One region of the Streptomyces sp. NPDC057302 genome, then DNA from elsewhere that is predicted to be linked to it. Evidence: riboswitches for the same ligand, from Rfam matches in the RefSeq annotation. Region 1 holds a riboswitch; each other region holds the start of a gene.
The links. A riboswitch is a leader RNA that binds a small molecule or an ion and turns the genes downstream of it on or off. The one in region 1 is predicted to bind cyclic di-AMP.

Region 1 (5,610 bases):
CACGGCGCCAACGGTGAAGACCAGGGTGCGGCGTGCCGCGGGCCAGAACCGGCGGGTGTCGCCCAGTGCGTCCGTGAAGTTCCGCAGGCCGATGTGGCGCTTGTCGGCGTTCACCGCGCCGAAGGCGTCGGTCAGGCTGAGGTCGAGCGTGAAGGCCAGCGGGAAGACGATCATCAGGCCGACGAAGAGCAGCGCCGGGGCGAGCATCGCCCACTTCAGCCGCCGGTTGGCCTGTTCGAAGGTGCGCGGGGCGCGGGTGCGGCGGGCGCTCGGCCGCGGCTCCGACGACGGGGGGTCGGTGCGCGGCGGGGAGACCTCGGTGGCGGCCATCAGGACTCCTTGTGGCGGTTGTCGCGGACGAGGAACTCGGCGAACTCCGCGTCGGCGTCACGTACGACGGGCCGTACGGACTCGCCGAGGATCGCTGCGACCAGCGGACGGCCGACGATGTCCCTGGCCCGGCCGACCTGGAGGACCTGCGGCCGGTCGTAGCCCAGGCCGCGTTCGGCGTTGACCCGCATCGCCTCGGCGAGGTCCGGCGGGAAGGCGGTCAGCGTGCGGCGGTTGGCCCATACGGAGCTGCGGGCGCCGGGGATGCCGTCCGACTGGAGGGCCGCGGACATCTTCGGCCCCGCGGCCCACCTGATGAACTCCCAGGCGTCGTCGCGCAGGAGGGAGAACTTGTTGATGCCAAGGCTCCAGGACGGGATGTTGTGGGGCTTGGCGCCGGCCGGTCCCGCGGGGAAGGGTGCGAAGCCGACCGCCTCGCGCACGGCCGGGGTCGCGATCTTCGGGTCGAGGAAGTTGCTGTAGATGGCGTCGGCGTCTATGTAGAACGCGGCCTTGCCCTGCGCGAAGATCGGCATGGCCTGTTCGAGGCTCATGTTGGTCGCTCCCGGCGGTCCCGCTCTGCCCAGGAGCCTGCCGTAGTACTCGTAGGCGGCCAGCGACTGGCGGCTCCCGATGGCGGACTTGCCGTGGTCGAGGAAGTCGCCGCCGTGCGAGTACAGGAAGCTCGACCACTGGGAGACGGCGCCGCTGCGCTGTCCGCGCCCGACGTACCCGTAGAAACCCTTCTTCTTCTCGGTGAGTTCCAGTGCGGCCGACATCAGCGCGTCCAGGGTGCGCGGCGGTCCGCCGAGCCCTTCGACGAGGTCCTTGCGGTAGTACAGCGTGGGGCGTTCGGTCACCACGGGGACGCTGAGGATCCTGCCCGCCGCCAGGGACGCCTGGCGCGGCGCCTTCTGGAAGTCCGCCCAGGCGAACTCCTTGTCGCCTTCGACCCGGTCGGTGAGGTCGGCGAGCCAGTCGTTGTGCGCGAAGACCAGTTGCTCCTGGAGCGCGCGCACCATCATGACGTCCACGTCGGTGCCGGAGGCGTTGAGCTTGACGTTGTAGCTGCTCGACAGCTGGTCGGAGGTGAGCAGGGTCATCGAGACCCGGCGCCCGATCCGCTCCTCGAACTCCTTGATCCGGCGCTTGATCGCCTGCGACCACACGTGGTTGATCGCCATGATCCGCAACGGGCTGCGGGCCGACGGCCTGGCGTCCCGCGGCGAACAGGCGCCCGACGCGCCCAGGCCGACGGCTCCCGCCGTGCCTGCGGCCAACCTGCCGAAAGAGCGCCGACTCAAGGGCTGGCTGCTCGTGGACATCGTTGTCCTCGTCTCTGTGCTGGGAACGATCCCGAACCGTGGCTCCGACCGTGGGAAGCGTGACTCAGGGGTGGTCCAGGGGGCGGTCCAGGGGGTGATCCAAGGGTGGTTCAGGTGTGGTCCAACTGGTAGGACCAGTTGGAATCTGACGGGACCGTAGCAGGACACGCGGGTTTCCCGACAGCCCCTGAGAGAAAGATCCACGCAACGGAACGGTCACGCCCACCGCCGCGAGCCATGCAGCGGCCGGCCCTCAACAGCAGGTCAGGGGCTCACCGGGAGCAGGGCGCGGCTGCGCCCCCGCCCTGGCTACTCCCCCGCCCTGGCTACTCCCCCGCCCTGCCGCCCGCCCGTCGGGCGTCCGCCTGCCCGAGCAGCGTCTCGATGTGGTTGCGGGCCATGATGTCGACCTGCACGTCGAGATCCGCGCCGTAGGTGCGCAGGCCGAGCATGAGGTGCTCCCGCATGCGCGCGGCCGCGAGCTCCTCGTCACGTGCCTCGATCGCCTCGAAGATCTCCGGGTGATGCGGCACACCGGGCTCGCCGATGGAGGGATCCGAGTTCGAGCGGAGCATCATCTCGAACATCATCCCGCTGATCGACGACAGCATGATCCGCAGTACGGGGTTCTTGCTCGCCACCGCGATCGCGTCATGGAACTCCATGTCGGCCTGTGCCTTGACGACGACGTCCGTGGCCGACTCCAGGGCGTCGCTGGCGCCGCGCATCGCCGCGATGTCCTCGTCCGTGGCCCGCAGGGTCGCGAGGCGGACCATCTCGACCTCCAGCGGAAGCCGCGCCTCGATGAGCTGACGGACCGTGGGCCGCCCCGCACGGTACAGCGCGTCGTACCCCCTGGCCTGGCCCGAGCTCTGCTCCCGCACGAAGGAGCCACGCCCCGGGGCGACCTCGATGAGGTGCTGTGCCTCCAGCCGCCGCAGCACTTCTCGCACGACGTTGCGGCTGGAGCCGAACTGGGCGGCCAGGTCACGCTCGGAGGGCAGCTTGGCCCCGACCTCGATCTCGCCGGAGCGGATCTCGTGTTCCAGCTGGCGCGCGATCCGCTCGGTCAGCAGGCCGCGCTCAGCCGGATCGGCAAGACGACCCGGCTGCGTGAAACCTGGCGACGAGGAGGATGCGGGCGGCTGCATGGTCGCAGCGTACAGCGGGGCGTTGGGCTCATCCCAGGTAGTGGTGATCTTGCCGATCGACGGCTCGGACGAGACCGGAGGGGATCAGACAGAGCGAAGGGGTGGGCCCGACCGTCCCAGGTCGGGCCCACCCCTCAGGCGCGCACGCCACCGCCCGTGGCGCCGCGCCGCTCTAGGCCGCGCTCAGGTGGACATCGCCATGTCACACCAGCGCGGGCGTCACCATCGGTACCAGCGGCCCTTGCGACCGCCGCTCGCCGCGGGCCGGATCACGAAGCCGAGCAGCCACACCACCAGCAAGATCACCGCGATCCACCACAGCGCCTTGAGCGCGAAACCCGCGCCGAAGAGGAGCAGGGCCAGCAGAAGAACCACAATCAGGGGAACCATTTTTATCAACCTCCAGACCACCATGTGCTCTCAGGCCTGCCCGACAAACACACAAAAGACGTGTTTTCTCCACAGCCCCAAGGGCATGCGCCCGCACCACGGAGTGCCCCCTTCCGCGCTGGCCATGCATGCCGCCAACGATGGACATCGGCAAGCACCGGCGGCCGCGCCATGTCCAGGTTGCCCAGTAAAGGCACTTCTTCACACCATTGGCGGCGTATATAAAGCTCTGCCTGCATTGCGGACCACTCGGGCGAAATAGTAGAACTGCATTCCATTCAGTGAAGTGAGTCACAGCTATCGGCGTCACCCCTCGGTGTCCGCCGAGCGCATTTTCGTTCTGCGCAAAGAAGGTTGGGGTTTTTGATCAAAGCGGGTGAAGACTCCAGATCGTCGACTATCCGACCTAGTACATTCCGTCTCCGAATTCGGGTCTTGTTTCGTTCCGGCTTTCTCGCCTAACGTCACCGTCAATCCGGGTGGAACGCCGAATCCTGCCGCTGTCCGGAATCACTCCCACCCACTCACATACGCACGGCAGGAGCGGGGGACCCAGGTAAGCCGCCGATCCGGATTCCGGAACGGCTCGGGGTGAAGTCGCGCGCTCAGCGCGACCGGACATCTCCCGTCCGAACCCGACAGCTCACCTCGTAGGCGACGGAGAGGAAATTCGTCATGCCTTCCAAGGGAAAGCACCGCCGTCCCAAGTCCAGCTCGCTCAGCCGGGGTATCGCCGTCGCCGGCACGGGCGGGGCCGTGCTCGTCCTTCCCGTGCTCGGCGCGACCACCGCCGGCGCGGCGCAGAGCGGCCCGGCGCAGGCCGCCACCGCCAAGCCCGCCGCGGACGCCAAGACCTACGTGGTCGTCGCGGGCGACACGCTCTCCAAGATCGCCCGGGAGCACTCGGTGAGCGGCAGCTGGAAGAAGCTGTACGAGGACAATCGCAGCGCCCTGGGCGACGACCCGAAGCTGATCCGCCCCGGCCTCCGGCTCACCCTCGACAAGGAGGGCTCGGCCACTGCGGACGCCTCCAGGGCCTCCGCCGAGCGGGCGGACCGCTCCAAGCGCACGGACCCCTCCGCCGCCGAGCCGGCCGCCGCCCCCGCGAAGAAGTCGTACACGAACGACCTCGACGGCTGGATCAACGAGTCGCTGGACATCATGGCCCAGCGCGGCATTCCCGGTTCCTACGAGGGAATTCACCGCAACATCATGCGCGAGTCCTCCGGAAATCCGCTGGCCACCAACAACTGGGACTCCAACGCCGTCGCGGGAACTCCCTCCAAGGGGCTTCTTCAAGTGATCGCCCCCACTTTCTCCGCCTACCACGTGCCCGGCACGTCCCAGGACAGCTTCGACCCGGTCGCCAACATCACCGCCGCGTGCAACTACGCGGCCGACCGGTACGGCTCGATCGACAATGTGAACGGCCCGTACTAGACCGCGCCGAGTCTGTTCGGCGTTCTCGCCGAATTCGTCGGCCCGCGCACCGAGATGTCCCCCGATTCTTCTCCTACGGGGATTTCCGCTGCGCGGGCCGCGTCAGTGAAGCACCGTCATGTTGCGGCGTGGCAGGGGCATACGACGTCAGCACGGCAGCCAGCTCCTCCAGGCTCCGCGCCTGCCAGTCGAAGGAATCGGTGGCCATGGGCGGGTCCCCGACCGGCCGTTGGACGAACGCGGTGCGCATGCCCACCGCTTGAGCTCCCCGTAGGTCCCAGGCATGCGCGGCAACCATCAGCACGTGCTCGGGCGGACACCCCGCCGCCTCGATCGCGAGCCGGTAGACCTCCGGAGCCGGTTTGTAGGCCTGAGCGTCCTCGGCCGACAGCACCTGGTGCCAGCGCAGCCCCGCATGCGCGTTCAGCCGCAGCAGAGTCCCATGCCCGGCATTTGACAGCCCCAGCACGGGAAAGTGCCGCGCAAGACGCGTGAGTCCGGCAACGGAGTCCTCCCAAGGGCGGAGGCGCCGCGACGCGGCAGCCAGCCGTCCGATGGCCACCGGGTCCTTGATCCCGGCGCGCTCCGCCACGCGCTGAGCCGCTTCGCGGTCGATGGCCTCGCTGTCGGCGTACGCCCGGGTCCCCTCCCCGATGCGCCGCTGCTCACCCTCGACATGCTCGCGCCACACCGTGAGCAGGCCGTCGGCGGTCACTTCGCCTGAAGCACCGTCAGACGCGTGCAGCGCGTCGCCGATGGCCGCACGAAGCCCGCCGGACTCGTCCACCATCGTTCCCAGAACGTCGAAGACGACGACCTCGATATCGCGGGCCCCACGCATCCGTTCTCCTCAGCATCGCGTCACCGGCCAGACAGGTGACGAGTGTTGCCCGGTGGTGCGTCACCGGTCAAGATGGTGACGTGCACTTCGCCTTCGTGAGCGGCAACCCCGCCCTGGACCTCATCGCCACCCT
Region 2 (5,610 bases), on a different contig from region 1:
GTCGATGTAATCGGTGCGCAGCCGGCGCAGCGACTCCTCGGCACCGGACTTGATGGTGTTCGCGGACAGGCCCTTGAAGTCCGGGTGGGCGCCGACCTTGGTGGCGAGCACGACGTCGGAGCGGTTGCCGCGCGCGGCCAGCCAGTTGCCGATGACGGTCTCGGACTCGCCGCCCTTGTTGCCGGGCACCCAGGCCGAGTAGACGTCGGCGGTGTCGATGAAGTTGCCGCCCGCCGCGGTGTAGGCGTCGAGCACGGTGAAGGACTGCGCCTCGTCGGCCGTCCAGCCGAAGACGTTGCCGCCCAGGGCGAGCGGGAAGACCTCGAGGTCGGACGAGCCAAGCTTGCGGAGAGAAGTCATACGGGGCTCAACGCCCATACGGATCGCGGCATTCCGTACGGCGGACATGCCGGACCGGCAGCCCTGGCGTCGGGGGGTTGTCGCCAGGACCGCCGGGGTTTCTGGGCTACCTCAGAGCGACTGGCCCTTGCCGCGCAGCCAGGCCGCCGGGTCGACGCCGGTGGAGTCGCCGCCCGGGTGGACCTCCAGGTGGAGGTGGGCGCCGGTGACGTTGCCGGTCGCGCCGACGCGGCCGATGGTCTCGCCGGTGGTGACCTTCTGGCCGACGCTGACGTTCATCGAGGACTGGTGGCAGAACCAGAGCTCGGTGCCGTCGTCGAGTTCGAGGACCGTGCGGTATCCGTACGCCCCCGCCCAGCCGGCTTCCTTGACGGTGCCGGAGTGGATGGCTTTGATGGGCGTGCCCGTCGGCGCCGCGAAGTCCAGGCCGGTGTGGTAGCCGGAGGACCACATGGAGCCGGGCTGACCGAAGGTGCCGGTGAGCGTGTACGAGGCGACGGGGAGGGTGTAGCTCTTCGCGAGCTTGGCCAGGCGCTCGGCCTCGGCCTTCTTCTTGGCCTCCGCCTCGGCCTTCTTCTTCGCGGCGGCCTTCTCGGCGGCGATCTTCTTCTCGGCCGCGGTCTGCTTGGCGGCGGCCTGCTCTGCGGCCTGCTTGACGGCGGCTTCTTCGGCCGCCTTCTGGACCGCGTCGTCCGCCTGGTCCTGCTGGTTCTCGGCCTGCTCCATGATGCGGGCCCGCAGTGCCTCGCCCGCGTCCGTGGTGCCCTGCTCGGCGTCGGCGCTGCTGATGCCGGCGGCGCTCAGGGGCGCTGCGGCGACCGTCACGCCGTTGTCCGCGGAACCCGCGTCGGATGAGTCGTCGGATATCAGGGACCCCACGCCCGGAAGCGACTTGGCCTCCGGCAGCGAGTCCTTGACGGCCGAGAGGTCCGGCATCTCGATGGAGACCGGGGGCTTGCCGCCCTGCGCGGTGGCGATGCCGCCCGCGCCGACGGCGGCGATGACGCCTACGCCGAGAACCGTGGAGCTGCGGGCGAGCCCGCCACCGCCCCGCTTGTGGACGCGGTGCCTGCCGCGGACGGGACGAATGGACTCCTCCGTGGGGTTCCATTCCTCCCAGGAATTGTCGTCGTACCCACCGAAGTCGTCGTCATTCGGTACGTACGCGCCTTGGGGGGCAGGGCGGTTGGACGCCACTGGGGCGCACTCCTTTCCTTCCTTCTCGCCTACCGGGTTAGCTGACGGGTTCGGAGCAGGAAGGTCTCCTACGAACAGCCGGCACGGATGCACGGATGCCCGATTCACCCCAATTAGTGGTTCCCCGGCTCCCTTTCGGGATTAGGCGCGTGCGCGCGGAGCCGACTCGAGTGACGGCTGGGACGACCGCGCTGCGTTATCGAACGTTAATAGACAGCAGGTCGGTATTCCAAGCCGTTCCGACTGATCCTTAACAACTTTGGCGTGTACTTAATAGGACACGGGGGTGGGGAACGGGGCGAGTTGACCCCACTTCTTCACACACCGGAGCTTCACACTTCCTTGACAGTGCGTCAGTTGTTATGCGGAGTGGTGTCCTTCAGTCACGGCCGGTGACATCGGCCGGTGCCATCGGCCGCCGCACCGCGAGCAGCGCCATGTCGTCGGTCGTCCCGCCGCCGGTGTGCCGCCGCACTTCCTCGGTGAGCGTGGCGAGGAGCGCGTCCGGGCCGCCCGGCCCGGGGAAGATGCGGCCCCCGAGCCGGGCCGCCGGGTCGTAGAACTCGCCCCGGCCGTCCCGCGCCTCGGAGAGCCCGTCGGTGTACAGGAGGAGCATCGCCCCGGGCGGGAACTCCGTCTCGTCCGCACGGTCCGGCCAGGCGCCCAGGTCGCCCATCCCGAGCGGCAGCGCGGGCTCGGTCGCGGACAGGACGCACAGCCGTCCGTCGCCGCGCAGGAGCAGCGGCGCCGGATGCCCGCGGTTGATGAGCCGCACGAATCGGTCGCCGTGCGCGATCTCCGCGAGGATCGCGGTGGTGAACCCTTCGAAGTCGTCGAGCCCGTCGCGCCGCGTGCCCTCCCGCGCGAGGGCACGCTCAAGACGCTGGGCCACCGCCTCCAGCGTGGCCTCCTGCTCGGCGGCCTCCCGGAACGCCCCGATGACGACGGCGACGGCCGCCACCGCGCCCATGCCCTTGCCCCGTACGTCACCGACGATGACGCGCACGCCGTGCGGGGTGTCCTGGACGGCGTACAGATCGCCCCCGATGAACGCGTCGGCCTCCGCCGCCTCGTACCGCGCGGCGATGTCGAGCCCGCCGATCCGGGGGTCCGGCTGCGGCAGCACGGCGCGCTGGGCGGCCTCGGCGATGGAGCGGGCGGAGGCGAGCTGTTTGTCGCTGCGGCGTACGACGCGGTTGATGAGGGCGGCGAGCACGGCGACGGTCAGCACGGTGATCAGCTCGGTGACGGCTTCGACGTCGGTGGTCGAGTCGGTCTTGAAGTGCAGCGCGAGCACGGCGACGCAGGAGAAGGCGCCGATGAGGGTGGTGTTGATCAGCGAGTAGAAGGGGGCCGCGATCAGCGGGGCCGCCGCGAAGAGGGGCGCCGCGGTGAAAGCGGGCGGGGTCGACATGTCGTACACCGCCCCGACGACGATGAGCAGCAGCGGAAGGGCCCGCACGAGCGCACGCTCGTGCCGGACATCGGGAGTCTTGCCCCCGCCGCTGCCTCCTCGCTGCCCCACCGCTCTTCTCCTGCCGGATCCCGCGGCCAGGACCAGATCCATGACCACGCTCAATCAGGGTTCCCGGAGCGGCGGCACGGGGCGACCGGTGTGGGCCGACCGGGTGATGCCAAATAGCGCCGAATAACGCAGGAAAACACCGAAGGCCCGGATCCATTTCTGGATCCGGGCCTTCGGTCTTTAGTAGCGGGGACAGGATTTGAACCTGCGACCTCTGGGTTATGAGCCCAGCGAGCTACCGAGCTGCTCCACCCCGCGCCGTTGAATGCAACTCTACGCCATCAGGGGGAGTGAAAGCGAACCGATTGAGGTGGGGCGCGTGCGTCAGGTGTTCTCGGCGTGCGTCAGCGTCTCCCAGGCCACGAACAGATCGTCCGTCCCCTCGGGCCGCCGCTCCCGCGTGAACCGCTCCGTCTCCGGCAGCTCGAGCTTCAGCCGGTCCCGCAGGTGGTTGAGGCCGACCTCGGTGTCGGGCCCCATGTCGCGCTGCACCTTGCCGCCGCACAGCCACCGGGGCGCCTCCGCGCCGAGCTGGTACTTGGAGTGGAACTCGAGCGCGGCCCGCAGCCGCTCCTTGACCTCGCCGTACAGGTCGACGTCCTGGTGCCAGGCGGTCTCCGCGATGTGCGCGGTGGCCGCCAGCGAGTAGCTGGCGTGCTTGAAGTTCCGGCAGGTCTCCTGGGAAAGCCCGTCGGCGAAGGTCTTCTGCCCGAACCAGTACTTCTGGAGCTTCGCCGCGGTGTTGATGTCGCTGCCCGCGGGCGATACGGGCAGCGGGCCGTCGGACTTCAGATAGAAGTAGGCGGGCACGCGGGTCCTGAAATGCCGCACCGCCTTCTCGAAGGAATCGTGGTCGTCGAGGAAGACGGCCATGCTGATGGTCGCGTCGGCCATCAGGAGATCCCAGTTGCCGTTGAAGTCGGCCGCGCCGTCGCGCACTTGGGGCAGATAGGCGTTGCGCAGCATCCGCTCGAAGCGCAGGAGTTCGCCGTCGCCCCAGCCGTCGTAGGTGTAGCGCACGGCTTCCGCCGCGCGGGCCCACGAGGAGGCGGCCCAGGCCGTCTGGAGGCCCGCGTTGGCCTCCGTGTGCCCGGTGATCTTCCGCGACCAGGCGTCCATGATCTGCACGGCCTTCTCGGCGTGCGCGCGCTTGCCGGTGATGTTCCACAGGAGTGCCTGGGTGTACGCGGCGATGGCGTCCTCGCGCTCTTCGACGCAGCCCTGCCCCGGGCGGGTGTCGGGCGGGCACTCGACGACCGCGTACGGCTTGGCCGTGTAGTCGTCCGCGCCGTACTTGCTGTCCCGCATCTGCTCGAACGCCGTCAGCCAGGGCTGCTCGCGCGCCTTGACGTGGGCGCGTACGCGGTCCAGCTGCGCCTTGCTGACGAGTACTCCGGGGTGCTCGAAGGCCAGCTCGGCGGGGCGGGCCCGCTCGGTGGCCCGGTCGGTGCCGCCGCCGGAGCCACCGCCGCAGGCGGCCGAGACGCCGACCAGCAGCGGTACGAGCACCATCACGAGAGCCCGTCGTACGGAACCCATGCTCTACCTCCGGATCGGCCACCTGGCAGGCCCAGCGTCGCCCGTGGGCCTCGGGGGCGCAGGCGATGCGGGTCCGTTCGGGCGACCGGTCGGGAGCCGTACGGGTCGTTCGTGCGGTGCTACTCGGTCTCCGCCGCGTCGGTCCGCGGCCGGGCGGGGGCGGTCGCGGGGGTGAGCCCGGACTCGATGACCTCCCGGGCGACGTTGCTGAGCAGGATCCGGTGGTGCCGGGCGTGCCGGCGCAGGGCTTCGAACGCCTGGTTGAGGGTGACGTTACTGCGGGCCGCGAGGATGCCCTTGGCCTGCTCGATGATGATGCGGCTCTGCAGGGCGCTGTGGAGCTGTTCGTTGACGGTGTGCTGCTGGCGGATGGTGCGGGCCTGGATCAGGCCGATGGTGGCCGCGTCGGCGAGCGCCTGGGCCAGGGCGAGGTCGTCGGCGTTCAGCGGCCGGTCCCCGGTGTGCAGCAGCAGGAGGCTGCCGATGTTGTCCTGGCGCAGCCGCATCGGCAGGGCCGTGGCGCGGGTGTACCCGGCGTCCTGGAGGTGCGCGGTGAACTCCGGCCAGCGTGCGGCAGCGTCGGCGGGGCTCGGCGCGGTGACCGACCGGGCGGTCGTGTGGGCGTCCACGGCCGGACCCTGGTTGCAGGCTGCGTCCAGTACGCGCTGAAGGCCTGGACTGGGGTCGCAGGGCGCGGGGCTGTGCAGATGAAGGCTGGGGTGGGACAGGAAGACCGCGACGTCCGTGACGCCGAGGAGCTCCTGGCAGCGCACGGTCATCTGGTGCAGGAAGTCGATGACGTCGAAGTCCTCCACGAGGGTGTCGGCCAGTTCCACGAAGGTACGGGCGAGGTGTTGTTCCCTGCTCATGGGTGTACTCCTTGACTCCCGCATGAAGGGTGACCCGTGTCATTGACCGGGCTGTCCGTCGTCATTGCGGAAGTTCCTGCTGGATGACGGTGTGGGCGGTGGCCGCCAGGGGCTGGCCCG
Region 3 (5,610 bases), on a different contig from region 1:
ATCCTCTTGTTCGCCGGCTTCGAGACGACCGTCAACCTCATCGGCAACGGCACCTACGCCCTCCTCACCCACCCCGAGCAGCGCGAACGGCTCCAGGACTCCCTCACGGACGGCGACATCGGTCTCCTGGAGACCGGCCTGGAGGAGCTGCTCCGCTTCGACGGGCCCGTCGAACTCGCCACCTGGCGGTTCGCCACCGAGCCGCTGACCCTCGGAGGGGAGGACATCGCCGCGGGCGACCCCGTCCTCGTCGTGCTCGCCGCCGCCGATCGGGACCCGGAACGCTTCCGGTATCCGGACACGCTCGACCTCTCCCGCCGCGACAACCAACACCTCGGCTACGGCCATGGCATTCATTACTGTCTCGGTGCTCCGCTCGCCCGGCTCGAAGGCCAGACCGCCCTCGCGACCCTTCTGCGGCGCCTCCCTGACCTGCGACTCGCCGTGGAACCTGGTGATTTGAGATGGCGCGGCGGGCTCATCATGCGGGGACTCCGCACACTGCCCGTGGAGTTCGCACCCGCACAGCAGAGCAAATATTCGGCACCCGAAACGACGTTTAGCTGACGGACCGTCAAGACTGTGACTTTCACGTGATCTCCGCTGCATCGACTTGTGACAAGCGTTCGACTGCCGCTACGTTCACCGACGACTCGGCATCCCGTGCCGCAGTCGTCGCTCCAGTCACGCGAAAGGCAACCGCATGCTCTCCGGCAATGGTCGTCACCGACGCCCCCGCCAGGCCCCGGCCCTGATCGTCGCGGCAGGAGTCGCAGGATCGGCCATCGCGATCCCGCTGCTCGGCGCCACCAGCGCGAGCGCGGCGGACACCGCCACGTGGGACAAGCTCGCGGAGTGCGAGAGCGGCGGCTCCTGGAGCGCGGACCCGGGTAACGGGTACTACGGCGGACTCCAGTTCTCCCAGGAGGACTGGGAGGAGTACGGCGGCCTCGACTTCGCGCCGAGCGCCGATCTGGCCAGCCGCTCCCAGCAGATATCCGTCGCCGAGAAGGTGCTCGACGACCAGGGGCCCAGCGCCTGGCCCAGTTGCGCTCCCATCGCGGGGCTCACCCAGGACGGCGCCGCCGCCGACGTCGACCCCGGCGCGCCGATCACCTCACTGCCCTCGGACGAGTCGACGGACGGACCGGCGGACGAGCCGTCGAAGTCCGCCGAACCCGACGAGCCGAGCGACTCGGCCGATGACTCGGGCGATGACTCGGGCAGCACCAAGTCTTCGGAGAAGCCCTCGGAGAAGCCCGACGCCGACGCCGGTGACGCCGGTGACGGCGATGCGGCGCGAGACAAGAATCACGACGAATCAGGTGACTCGGGCGAGTCGGGCGAGTCGGGCACGTCGGATGAGTCCGGCGACCCGGGCAAGTCCGGGCAGGACGACGACGCTTCGCCCGTCCCCACTTCCCCCGCCGGCGAGGGTGAGGGCCGCCACCGCGGCGACAGCGCGGACGACAAGCCCTCCGGCGACCCCTCTCGCGAGGGTTCGGGCCGGCACGCGTCCCGTGGCGACGAGCGTCAGAAGGACGGCTCCGACGGGACGTACACGGTCCGCTCGGGAGACAACCTCTCGGTCATCGCCGACGACCTCGACGTGAAGGGCGGGTGGACCGAGCTGTACGCGGAGAACGAGAAGTCCGTCGGCTCCGACCCCGATCTCATCCTTCCCGGTCAGAGCCTCGATTTGGGCGAAAAGTAGGGGTAGTTGGCGAGTCGCTTTGCGCTTGATGTCCCAATTGGCGCAAGTGAGAGATGGGTCTCAGAAGCCCTGATCGTCTTTGAGTTTCGGCCGATCGCATGTCTACGGTCGTGACCGCTCGCCACAGCGGGCCCCGCCGGTCGGTACGCCGAGTCCTGCCAATTGGCCGTTCGGGAACAGTCGTCGCGCAAGCGCCGTAGGCAGGAGCGGGGGAACCAAGGTTTCCGCCGGGCCCGGCCGTTCAGCATCGCGAGAGCGAGGCGAGGACGGACGGGAACGGCTAGGGGTTAAGTCGCGCTCAAGAAGCGCGGCCGGGCAACTTCATCGGCCCGAACCCGACAGCTCACCTCGCAGGCGTCGGTGAGGGGATCACTCATGCTGTTTTCCAGCAAGGGCAAGCACCGCCGCCCGTCCAAGGCCACCCGTGTCGCCACGCTCGCCGGTGTCACCGGTGTCGCCGTCGCCGCTCCGCTGATGGCGGCCGGCCAGGCCTCCGCCGCCACCAACTCCGAGTGGGACGCCGTCGCCCAGTGCGAGGCCGGCGGCAACTGGTCCATCAACACCGGCAACGGCTACACGGGCGGCCTGCAGTTCTCGTCGTCCACGTGGGCGTCGTACGGCGGCACGAAGTACGCGCCCACCGCCGACAAGGCCTCCAAGGCCCAGCAGATCGAGATCGGCGAGAAGGTCCTCGCGGGCCAGGGCAAGGGTGCCTGGCCGAGCTGCGGCGTCGGCCTCTCGGGTGCGTCCAACGAGGGTGGCGGTGCGCAGGAGAGCGCCCCGCAGCAGACCCAGGAGCAGCCGAAGAGCCAGCCCAGCGCCCAGACCGAGCAGCCGCAGCAGGCCGCTCCCAAGGCTGAGGCCCCCAAGCCCGAGGCTCCCAAGACCGAGTCGAAGAAGACCGTCGAGACCCCGACCGGCAAGACGGTCAAGAAGGGCGACGGCGAGTACAAGGTCAAGAAGGGTGACACCCTCTCCAAGATCGCCGAGGCGAAGGACGTCAAGGGCGGCTGGCACAAGGTGTACAAGCTCAACGGCGACATCATCGACAACGCCGACATGATCTACCCGGGTCAGCAGCTGCACCTCAGCTGAGAACCCCACCTCGGCCGAGAGGCCGAGAGCGGCGGCGCTTCGGCGGACGCGTCGCCGCCCGTTTCACCTCCCGCCCCGGTGCGCGTATCCCCCGTACGCACCGGGGCGGGGTTCTTTTGCCCTCCGCCGCCCCTGGCGCCCTCCATCGCCCCTCCATGCTTTGTTCCGTTCGGAAACATTTTGCTCTCGGTTTGTCCACAGGGCGGTCGCTCGGCTGGCTCTTGTCCGGGAGCCGGTTAGGCTCGTGTCCGCGAGGCCAACGCCCCGCGTACCCGCGTCACATCCCAGAAGGAGATGCTCGTGCCGTCCATCGACGTCGTCGTAGCCCGGGAAATCCTGGACTCCCGAGGCAACCCCACGGTCGAGGTCGAGGTCGGCCTCGACGACGGCAGCACGGGTCGTGCCGCCGTTCCGTCCGGTGCGTCCACCGGTGCTTTCGAGGCCATCGAACTCCGTGACGGTGACCCCAACCGTTACATGGGCAAGGGCGTGGAGAAGGCCGTCCTCGCCGTCATCGAGCAGATCGGCCCGGAGCTCGTCGGGTACGACGCGACCGAGCAGCGCCTGATCGACCAGGCGATGTTCGACCTCGACGCCACCGACAACAAGGGCTCGCTCGGCGCCAACGCCATCCTCGGCGTCTCGCTCGCCGTCGCGCACGCCGCGTCGGAGGCCTCCGACCTGCCGCTCTTCCGCTACCTCGGCGGCCCGAACGCGCACCTGCTGCCCGTTCCGATGATGAACATCCTGAACGGCGGGTCGCACGCCGACTCGAACGTCGACATCCAGGAGTTCATGATCGCGCCGATCGGCGCCGAGTCGTTCTCGGAGGCCCTGCGCTGGGGCACCGAGGTCTACCACACGCTGAAGAAGGTCCTGAAGGAGAAGGGTCTCTCCACCGGGCTCGGCGACGAGGGCGGCTTCGCCCCGAACCTGGACTCCAACCGCGCCGCGCTCGACCTCATCCTCGAGGCCATCAAGCAGGCCGGTTACGTCCCCGGTGAGCAGATCGGCCTCGCCCTCGACGTCGCCGCGTCCGAGTTCTACAAGGACGGCAAGTACGAGTTCGAGGGCAAGTCCCGCTCGGCCGCCGAGATGACCGAGTACTACGAGGAGCTCGTCGCCTCGTACCCGCTCGTCTCCATCGAGGACCCGCTGTTCGAGGACGACTGGGCCGGCTGGAACGTCATCACCGAGAAGCTCGGCGAGAAGGTCCAGCTGGTGGGCGACGACCTGTTCGTCACCAACCCGGAGCGCCTCGCCCGTGGCATCGAGGAGAAGTCGGCCAACGCCCTCCTGGTGAAGGTCAACCAGATCGGTTCGCTGACCGAGACCCTGGACGCCGTCGAGATGGCCCAGCGCAGCGGCTTCAAGTGCATGATGTCGCACCGCTCCGGTGAGACCGAGGACGTCACCATCGCCGACCTCGCCGTCGCCACCAACTGCGGCCAGATCAAGACCGGCGCCCCGGCCCGCTCCGAGCGCGTCGCCAAGTACAACCAGCTCCTGCGCATCGAGGAGATCCTCGACGACGCAGCGGTGTACGCCGGCCGTTCGGCGTTCCCCCGCTTCAAGGCCTGAGCTGCCGCTGAACTGCTTCTGAGCCCCGGCTCCGCTGAGTAGTTACCTACGTCCCCGTACTCGGTCCCGTACCGTGTGCGGGGACGTCGGCACGTATCGGGGAGGCGCACTTATGGCCGTGAAGGACCGCGACCGGTTCTCCACCGCGACCAGGCTGCGCCTGCTCGGCGAGCAGACCGCCGAGCGTGTGTACCGCTCCCAGACCAAGCGCCAGGCGCGCCGCTCCCGGCTCACGGGACGTGCCGCGCTCCTGGCGCTCGTGCTCTGTTCGCTGGTCGTCGCGCTCGCCTACCCGATAAGGCAGTACGTCTCCCAGCGCGCGGAGATCGCCGATCAGCGCAAGGAGCAGGCCGAGCGCCGCGGGAACGTCGAGAAGCTGCGGGACGAGAAGGCCCGCTGGCGGGACGACGAGTACGCGGAGCAGCGCATCCGGGACCGGCTGCACTATGTGATGCCGGGCGAGACCGGTTACACGGTGATCGATCCCGCGGCGGCGAAGAAGCAGCGCACCGACCAGGGGGCGGCCGCCAGGCCCTGGTACTCGAACGTGTGGGACGGCGTCGACAAGGCGGACCGCCCGGACGACGACTGAGCCCGACAGAACTTCTACGGAACCGATCGAAAGACAGGCATGGAAACGCCCCCGCCGACCACCCCGCGCACCGAGCCCACCGACGCCGACGTCGAGGCCTTCAAGCAGCAGCTCGGCCGTCCGCCGCGCGGCCTGCGGGCCATCGCCCACCGCTGCCCCTGCGGACAGCCGGACGTCGTGGAGACGGCGCCGCGCCTGCCGGACGGGACGCCGTTCCCGACGACGTACTACCTGACGTGCCCGCGGGCGGCTTCCGCGATCGGCACCCTTGAGGCCAACGGCGTCATGAAGGAGATGTCGGAGCGGCTGAAGACGGACCCCGAGCTGGCCGCCGCGTACCGCGCGGCGCACGAGGACTACATCGCGCGCCGCGACGCCATCGAGGTCCTGGAGGGCTTCCCGAGCGCGGGCGGCATGCCGGACCGCGTGAAGTGCCTGCACGTCCTGGTCGGCCACTCGCTGGCCGCGGGCCCCGGCGTGAACCCGCTGGGCGACGAGGCGATCGCGATGCTGCCGCAGTGGTGGGCCAAGGGGCCGTGCGTCACGGCCTGCGCCGAGCAGGAGCCCGCCAAGTGACCCGCGTGGCCGCGATCGACTGCGGCACGAACTCGATCCGCCTCCTGGTGGC
Region 4 (5,610 bases), on a different contig from region 1:
ACGAAGCCCTCGGCCTCCAGGGTGCGCAGGGCCTCGCGCACGGGGACGCGGGAGACTCCGTAGCGGCGCGCGAGGAGTTCCTCGGTGAGCCGGCCGCCCCGTTCGTAGACACCGGAGACGATGTCGTCCCGGATGGCCGTGCACACCGAGTGCGCGGGAATGCGCATGACCTGACCTCCGCCTTAATCCCCGCGAGACGCGGTCGATCGACGCCCGTTCAGTGATTCTCCAGCGACTCTATTGCAGAGCGGCTGAATTTCCGACGGGTGGCCAGAATTCATGGATACTTTTGGCCAAAGGCGATGCGGGGCGATACGGAACCACGAAAGCCCCGGCTCTCGACGAGCCGGGGCTTTCGGTGCGGATCAGACGCGCGTCGCGCGAAACTCCTGGGATCAGACGTTGACGCCGTGCGAGCGGAGGTACGAGACGGGGTCGATGTCCGAGCCGTACTCCTCGCCGGTGCGGGCCTCGAAGTGGAGGTGCGGACCGCTGGAGTTGCCGGTGGACCCGGAGAGGCCTATCTGCTGGCCCGGAGTGACCGCCTGGCCGACGGTGACACCGAGGGACGACATGTGGCCATACTGGGTGTACGTGCCGTCGTTCATCTTGATGACCACGTTGTTGCCGTAGGCGCCGCCCCAGCCGGCCTCGACGACGGTGCCGGAGCCGACCGCGTGGACCGAGGTGCCGGACGCCGCGTGGAAGTCGACGCCGGTGTGGCTGCCGGAGGACCACATGCCACCGCCGGTCTGGTAGCCCGTGGAGATGGACGAACCGGAGATCGGGGCGACGTAGGTGTTCAGGCGCTTGCGCTCGGCCTCGCGAGCGGCACGCTCCTTGGCCTCGCGCTCCTTCTTGGCCTTGGCCTTCGCCTCGGCCTCAGCCTTGCGCTTGGCCTCTTCGGCCTTCTTCTTGGCGGCCTCTTCGGCCTTCTTGGCGGCTGCGGCGTCGTCGGCGGCCTGCTGCTGGGCGGCGGCCTGCGCGTCGATGCTCTGGGCGAGCGAGTCGCCCACGGAAATCGCCTGGGTGAGGCCGGTGTGCTCAAGGGCCGCGTCGTCGGCGGCGAGGGCCGGAGCGGCCAGGCCTCCGATGACACCGGTGGTGGTGAGGGCGGCGACGCCCGCCACGTTCGCGGTCGTACGCGTGAGGCGGCTGGGGCGACGGTGCTTCCCGGTGGCACGGGTGAACGCCATGAAGCGGCTGATCCTTTCCTTCCTTCTCGCCTACCGGGTTAGCTGACGGGTTCGGAGCAGGAAGGTCTCCTACGAGTCCCTCACCTCACGGCAAGGTTCCCGATTCACCCCAGGGGGACATGTGGGTCCCCGGCTCCCCTGGCTCGCGCCGTACGGGGACTCGGCGATGACTGCCCGGTGCCGCGGGTGCGGCGTACTGCATGACGAACAGTCGGACCGAACGCTAAGCGGGTCATCTTTCAATCGACAAACGGATCAGAACTTTTGTAGCGCACGCCACAGGGCAGACACGTAACCTCCATATCAATTCGGACATATGAGGACCCCAGGAGCCGATTCCAGCCACTGGGGTCCCCATATGTCCTGACTGTCACTCAGCCCGTGACCACACTCACTTCACCGATGCCGAGCGCCCTGACGGGCTCCTCGATCTGCGCCGCGTCACCGACGAGCACCGTCACCAGGCGGTCCACGGGGAAGGCGCTCACCACGGCCGCGGTGGCCTCCACGGTGCCGGTGGCGGCCAACTGGCGGTACAGCTGGGCCTGGAAGTCGTCCGGCAGGTGCTGCTCGACCTGGTCGGCGAGGGTGGCCGCGACGGACGCCGCCATCTCGTACTTGAGCGGGGCGACGCCCACCAGGTTCTGCACGGCGACATCGCGCTCGGCGTCCGTGAGGCCGTCGGCGGCGAGGGTGCGCAGGACCTTCCACAGGTCGTCGAGGGCCGGACCCGTGGACTCCGTGTCCACGGAGCCGCTGATGGCCAGCATCGCGGCGCCCGTGCCGTCCGGAGTCGAACGCAGGACCTGGGCGAACGACCGCACGCCGTAGGTGTAACCCTTCTCCTCGCGCAGGACGCGGTCCAGGCGCGAGGTGAGGGTGCCGCCCAGGCAGTACGTGCCGAGCACCTGGGCGGGCCAGACGCGGTCGTGCCGGTCAGGGCCCACGCGGCCGATGAGCAGCTGCGTCTGGACGGCGCCGGGGCGGTCCACGATGACGACACGCCCGGTGTCGTCGGCGGTCACCGGGGGCACCGGGCGCGGCTGGGCCGTGCCGCCCGTCCAGGAGCCGATGGTGTCGGCGAGCACGCCGTCCAGGTCGACGCCGGTCAGGTCGCCGACGACGACGGCGGTCGCCGTGGCGGGCCGCACGTGCTTCTCGTAGAAGGTGCGCACCGCCGCCGAGTCGATGGCCGTGACCGTCTCCTCGGTGCCCTGGCGGGGACGCGACATCCGCGCGGTGGCGGGGAACAGCTGCCGGGAGAGCTCCTTGGCGGCGCGGCGGCCCGGGTTGGCGGCCTCGTGCGGGATCTCGTCCAGGCGGTTGCGTACGAGGCGTTCGATCTCGCTGTCCGCGAAGGCGGGGGCGCGCAGGGCGTCGGAGAGCAGGCCCAGCGCCTTGGGGAGGCGGGAGACCGGGACTTCGAGGGAGACGCGGACACCGGGGTGGTCGGCGTGCGCGTCCATGCTGGCGCCGCAGCGGTCGAGTTCGGCGGCGAAGTCCTCGGCGGAGTGCTTGTCGGTGCCTTCGTTGAAGGCCCTCGCCATGATCGTGGCGACGCCGTCGAGGCCCGCGGGCTCGGCGTCGAGCGGCGCCTCGAGGTGGATCTCCACGGCGACGACCTGCTGGCCGGGGCGGTGGCAGCGCAGCACGGTGAGGCCGTTGTCCAGGGTGGCGCGCTCGGGCGCGGGGAAGGCCCACGGCCGTGCGGTGCCCGCCTGGGGCTGGGGGTGGAACTGCATCGTCGCGGCCTCGGTCACTTCGCCGCCTCCTCTTCGTCCTCGTCGGCGGCTTCGGGGGCCGCGGTGGGCTCGGTGGGCTCGTACACGAGCACCGCGCGGTTGTCGGGCCGCAGACGGGCCGCTGCGGCCGCCTTGACCTCTTCCGCGGTGACGTCGAGGACGCGCCCCACGGCGGTGAGGGCGAGCTGCGGGTCGCCGAACAGGACGGCGTACCGGCACAGTTCGTCCGCGCGTCCTGACACCGTGGAGAGCCGGTCGAGCCACTCGCGCTCCAGCTGGGCCTGGGCGCGCTCCATCTCTTCGTCGGTGGGGCCCTCTTCCGCGAAGCGGGCGAGCTCCTCGTCGACGGCGGCCTCGATGACGGGGACCTCCACGTCACCGGACGTCTTCACGTCGAGCCAGCCGAGCGAGGGGGCTCCGGCCAGGCGCAGCAGGCCGAAGCCGGCCGCCACGGCGGTGCGGTCGCGGCGCACGAGGCGGTTGTAGAGCCGTGAGGACTCGCCGCTGCCGAGGACCGTGAGCGCCAGGTCGGCCGCGTCGCACGCGCGTGTGCCGTCTTCCGGGAGCCGGTAGGCGGCCATCAGGGCGCGGGCCGGAACCTCTTCCTCGACGACCTCGCGCAGCTCCTTGCCGATCGTGTCGGGCAGCGAGCCGTCGCGCGGCGGCTGCTTGCCGTCGTGCGAGGGGATGGACCCGAAGTACTTCTCGACCCAGGCGAGGGTCTCCTGCGGGTCGATGTCGCCGACGACCGACAGGACGGCGTTGTTGGGCGCGTAGTACGTACGGAAGAAGTTCCGCGCGTCCTCCAGCGTCGCCGCGTCCAGGTCGGCCATGGAGCCGATCGGGGTGTGGTGGTAGGGGTGGCCCTCGGGGTACGAGAGGGCGGTCAGCTTCTCGAACGCCGTGCCGTACGGAACGTTGTCGTAGCGCTGGCGGCGCTCGTTCTTGACGACGTCCCGCTGGTTCTCCATGGATTCTTCGTCGAGCGCGGAGAGCAGCGAGCCCATCCGGTCGGCTTCCAGCCACAGGGCCAGCTCGAGCTGGTGTGTGGGCATCGTCTCGAAATAGTTGGTGCGCTCGAAGCTGGTGGTGCCGTTCAGCGAACCGCCCGCACCCTGCACCAGCTCGAAGTGGCCGTTGCCGTGCACCTGCTTCGAGCCCTGGAACATGAGGTGCTCGAAGAGGTGCGCGAGGCCCGTACGGCCCTTGACCTCGTGGCGCGAACCTACGTCGTACCAGAGGCAGACCGCGGCGACCGGGGTCAGGTGGTCCTCGGAGAGCACCACGCGCAGGCCGTTGGCCAGCCGGTGCTCGGTTGCTGTCAGGCCGCCGGAACCGGCCTCGGCTGTGGCCGTGTGACCCATGGGCATGTACGTCCCTTCGATCGCGAAAAGCTGGAATTTCTGCCAGTCGTGCCACTGTATGCAAGCGTGCTGACAACCGGTGAAGTTCCCGCTCCGCGCTCGGCGTAGTCGCGGCCGAAGTCCGGGTCGTGGTCGGCGTTGTCAGTGGGACAGTCCACAATGGTCGGCGTCAGATCCCGTTGATGGTCGGCGTCAGATCTTGTTGATGCCCTGGCAGACACCGTGAAGGAGCCGCAGCAGCGATGGCCCGCCGCAGCACGAAGACCCCGCCGCCCGACGATGCGTTCGAGGAGAAGATCCTCGACATCGACGTCGTCGACGAGATGCAGGGCTCCTTCCTCGAGTACGCGTATTCGGTCATCTACTCGCGCGCCCTGCCGGACGCCCGCGACGGCATGAAGCCCGTGCACCGCCGCATCGTCTACCAGATGAACGAGATGGGCCTGCGCCCCGACCGCGGCTACGTGAAGTGCGCCCGCGTCGTCGGCGAGGTCATGGGTAAGTTGCACCCGCACGGCGACGCGTCGATCTACGACGCCCTGGTGCGCATGGCCCAGCCCTTCTCCATGCGGCTTCCGCTGGTGGACGGCCACGGCAACTTCGGCTCGCTCGGCAACGACGACCCGCCGGCCGCCATGCGGTACACCGAGTGCAAGATGGCCGACGCGACGTCCCTCATGACGGAGTCGATCGAAGAGAACACGGTCGATTTCGAGTCGAACTACGACGGCCAGGAGCAGGAGCCGGTCACCCTGCCCGCGGCCTATCCGAACCTCCTGGTCAACGGCGCTTCGGGCATCGCGGTCGGCATGGCGACGAACATGCCGCCGCACAACCTCGGCGAGGTCATCGCCGCCGCCCGCCACCTGATCAAGCACCCCGGGGCCGACCTCGAGACGCTGATGCGTTTCGTGCCGGGCCCGGACCTTCCCACGGGTGGCCGCATCGTCGGCCTGACCGGGGTCAAGGACGCGTACGAATCAGGACGCGGCACCTTCAAGATCCGCGCGACGGTGGCCGTCGAGAACGTGACGACGCGCCGCAAGGGCCTGGTCGTCACCGAACTGCCCTTCTCCGTAGGACCCGAGAAGGTCATCTCGAAGATCAAGGACCTGGTCGGCTCGAAGAAGCTCCAGGGCATCGCCGACGTCAAGGACCTCACGGACCGCTCGCACGGCCTGCGCCTGGTCATCGAGATCAAGAACGGCTTCGTCCCGGAGGCCGTCCTGGAGCAGCTCTACAAGCTGACGCCGATGGAGGAGTCCTTCGGCATCAACAACGTGGCTCTGGTGGACGGCCAGCCCCTCA

Region 2: it holds a riboswitch for cyclic di-AMP, as region 1 does, so the genes downstream of both, ACFUPX_RS32975 (M23 family metallopeptidase) here and ACFUPX_RS22275 (transglycosylase SLT domain-containing protein) in region 1, are expected to answer to the same signal.
Region 3: it holds a riboswitch for cyclic di-AMP, as region 1 does, so the genes downstream of both, ACFUPX_RS39250 (transglycosylase family protein) here and ACFUPX_RS22275 (transglycosylase SLT domain-containing protein) in region 1, are expected to answer to the same signal.
Region 4: it holds a riboswitch for cyclic di-AMP, as region 1 does, so the genes downstream of both, ACFUPX_RS20220 (M23 family metallopeptidase) here and ACFUPX_RS22275 (transglycosylase SLT domain-containing protein) in region 1, are expected to answer to the same signal.

The regions. Positions count from the first base shown of each region.
Region 1 covers NZ_JBHUZJ010000031.1:64,944-70,553, forward strand. The annotation lists gene ACFUPX_RS22255 (carbohydrate ABC transporter permease) at 1-330, opposite strand, end outside; gene ACFUPX_RS22260 (ABC transporter substrate-binding protein) at 330-1,655, opposite strand; gene ACFUPX_RS22265 (FadR/GntR family transcriptional regulator) at 1,982-2,806, opposite strand; gene ACFUPX_RS22270 (DUF5670 family protein) at 3,026-3,196, opposite strand; cyclic di-AMP (ydaO/yuaA leader) riboswitch at 3,672-3,868, shown strand; gene ACFUPX_RS22275 (transglycosylase SLT domain-containing protein) at 3,872-4,636, shown strand; gene ACFUPX_RS22280 (haloacid dehalogenase type II) at 4,710-5,477, opposite strand; gene ACFUPX_RS22285 (CGNR zinc finger domain-containing protein) at 5,558-5,610, shown strand, end outside.
Region 2 covers NZ_JBHUZJ010000066.1:20,812-26,421, forward strand. The annotation lists gene ACFUPX_RS32970 (aldo/keto reductase) at 1-360, opposite strand, end outside; gene ACFUPX_RS32975 (M23 family metallopeptidase) at 472-1,557, opposite strand; cyclic di-AMP (ydaO/yuaA leader) riboswitch at 1,569-1,715, opposite strand; gene ACFUPX_RS32980 (PP2C family protein-serine/threonine phosphatase) at 1,937-3,124, opposite strand; tRNA gene ACFUPX_RS32985 (tRNA-Met) at 3,267-3,340, opposite strand; gene ACFUPX_RS32990 (alginate lyase family protein) at 3,407-4,621, opposite strand; gene ACFUPX_RS32995 (ANTAR domain-containing protein) at 4,741-5,490, opposite strand; gene ACFUPX_RS33000 (ANTAR domain-containing protein) at 5,552-5,610, opposite strand, start outside.
Region 3 covers NZ_JBHUZJ010000098.1:11,766-17,375, forward strand. The annotation lists gene ACFUPX_RS39240 (cytochrome P450) at 1-567, shown strand, start outside; gene ACFUPX_RS39245 (transglycosylase family protein) at 704-1,714, shown strand; cyclic di-AMP (ydaO/yuaA leader) riboswitch at 1,897-2,086, shown strand; gene ACFUPX_RS39250 (transglycosylase family protein) at 2,090-2,809, shown strand; gene eno (phosphopyruvate hydratase) at 3,104-4,390, shown strand; gene ACFUPX_RS39260 (septum formation initiator family protein) at 4,503-4,982, shown strand; gene ACFUPX_RS39265 (DUF501 domain-containing protein) at 5,022-5,558, shown strand; gene ACFUPX_RS39270 (exopolyphosphatase) at 5,555-5,610, shown strand, end outside.
Region 4 covers NZ_JBHUZJ010000027.1:8,618-14,227, forward strand. The annotation lists gene ACFUPX_RS20215 (GntR family transcriptional regulator) at 1-167, opposite strand, end outside; gene ACFUPX_RS20220 (M23 family metallopeptidase) at 396-1,196, opposite strand; cyclic di-AMP (ydaO/yuaA leader) riboswitch at 1,209-1,372, opposite strand; gene ACFUPX_RS20225 (M16 family metallopeptidase) at 1,571-2,956, opposite strand; gene ACFUPX_RS20230 (M16 family metallopeptidase) at 2,953-4,308, opposite strand; gene ACFUPX_RS20235 (DNA topoisomerase (ATP-hydrolyzing) subunit A) at 4,545-5,610, shown strand, end outside.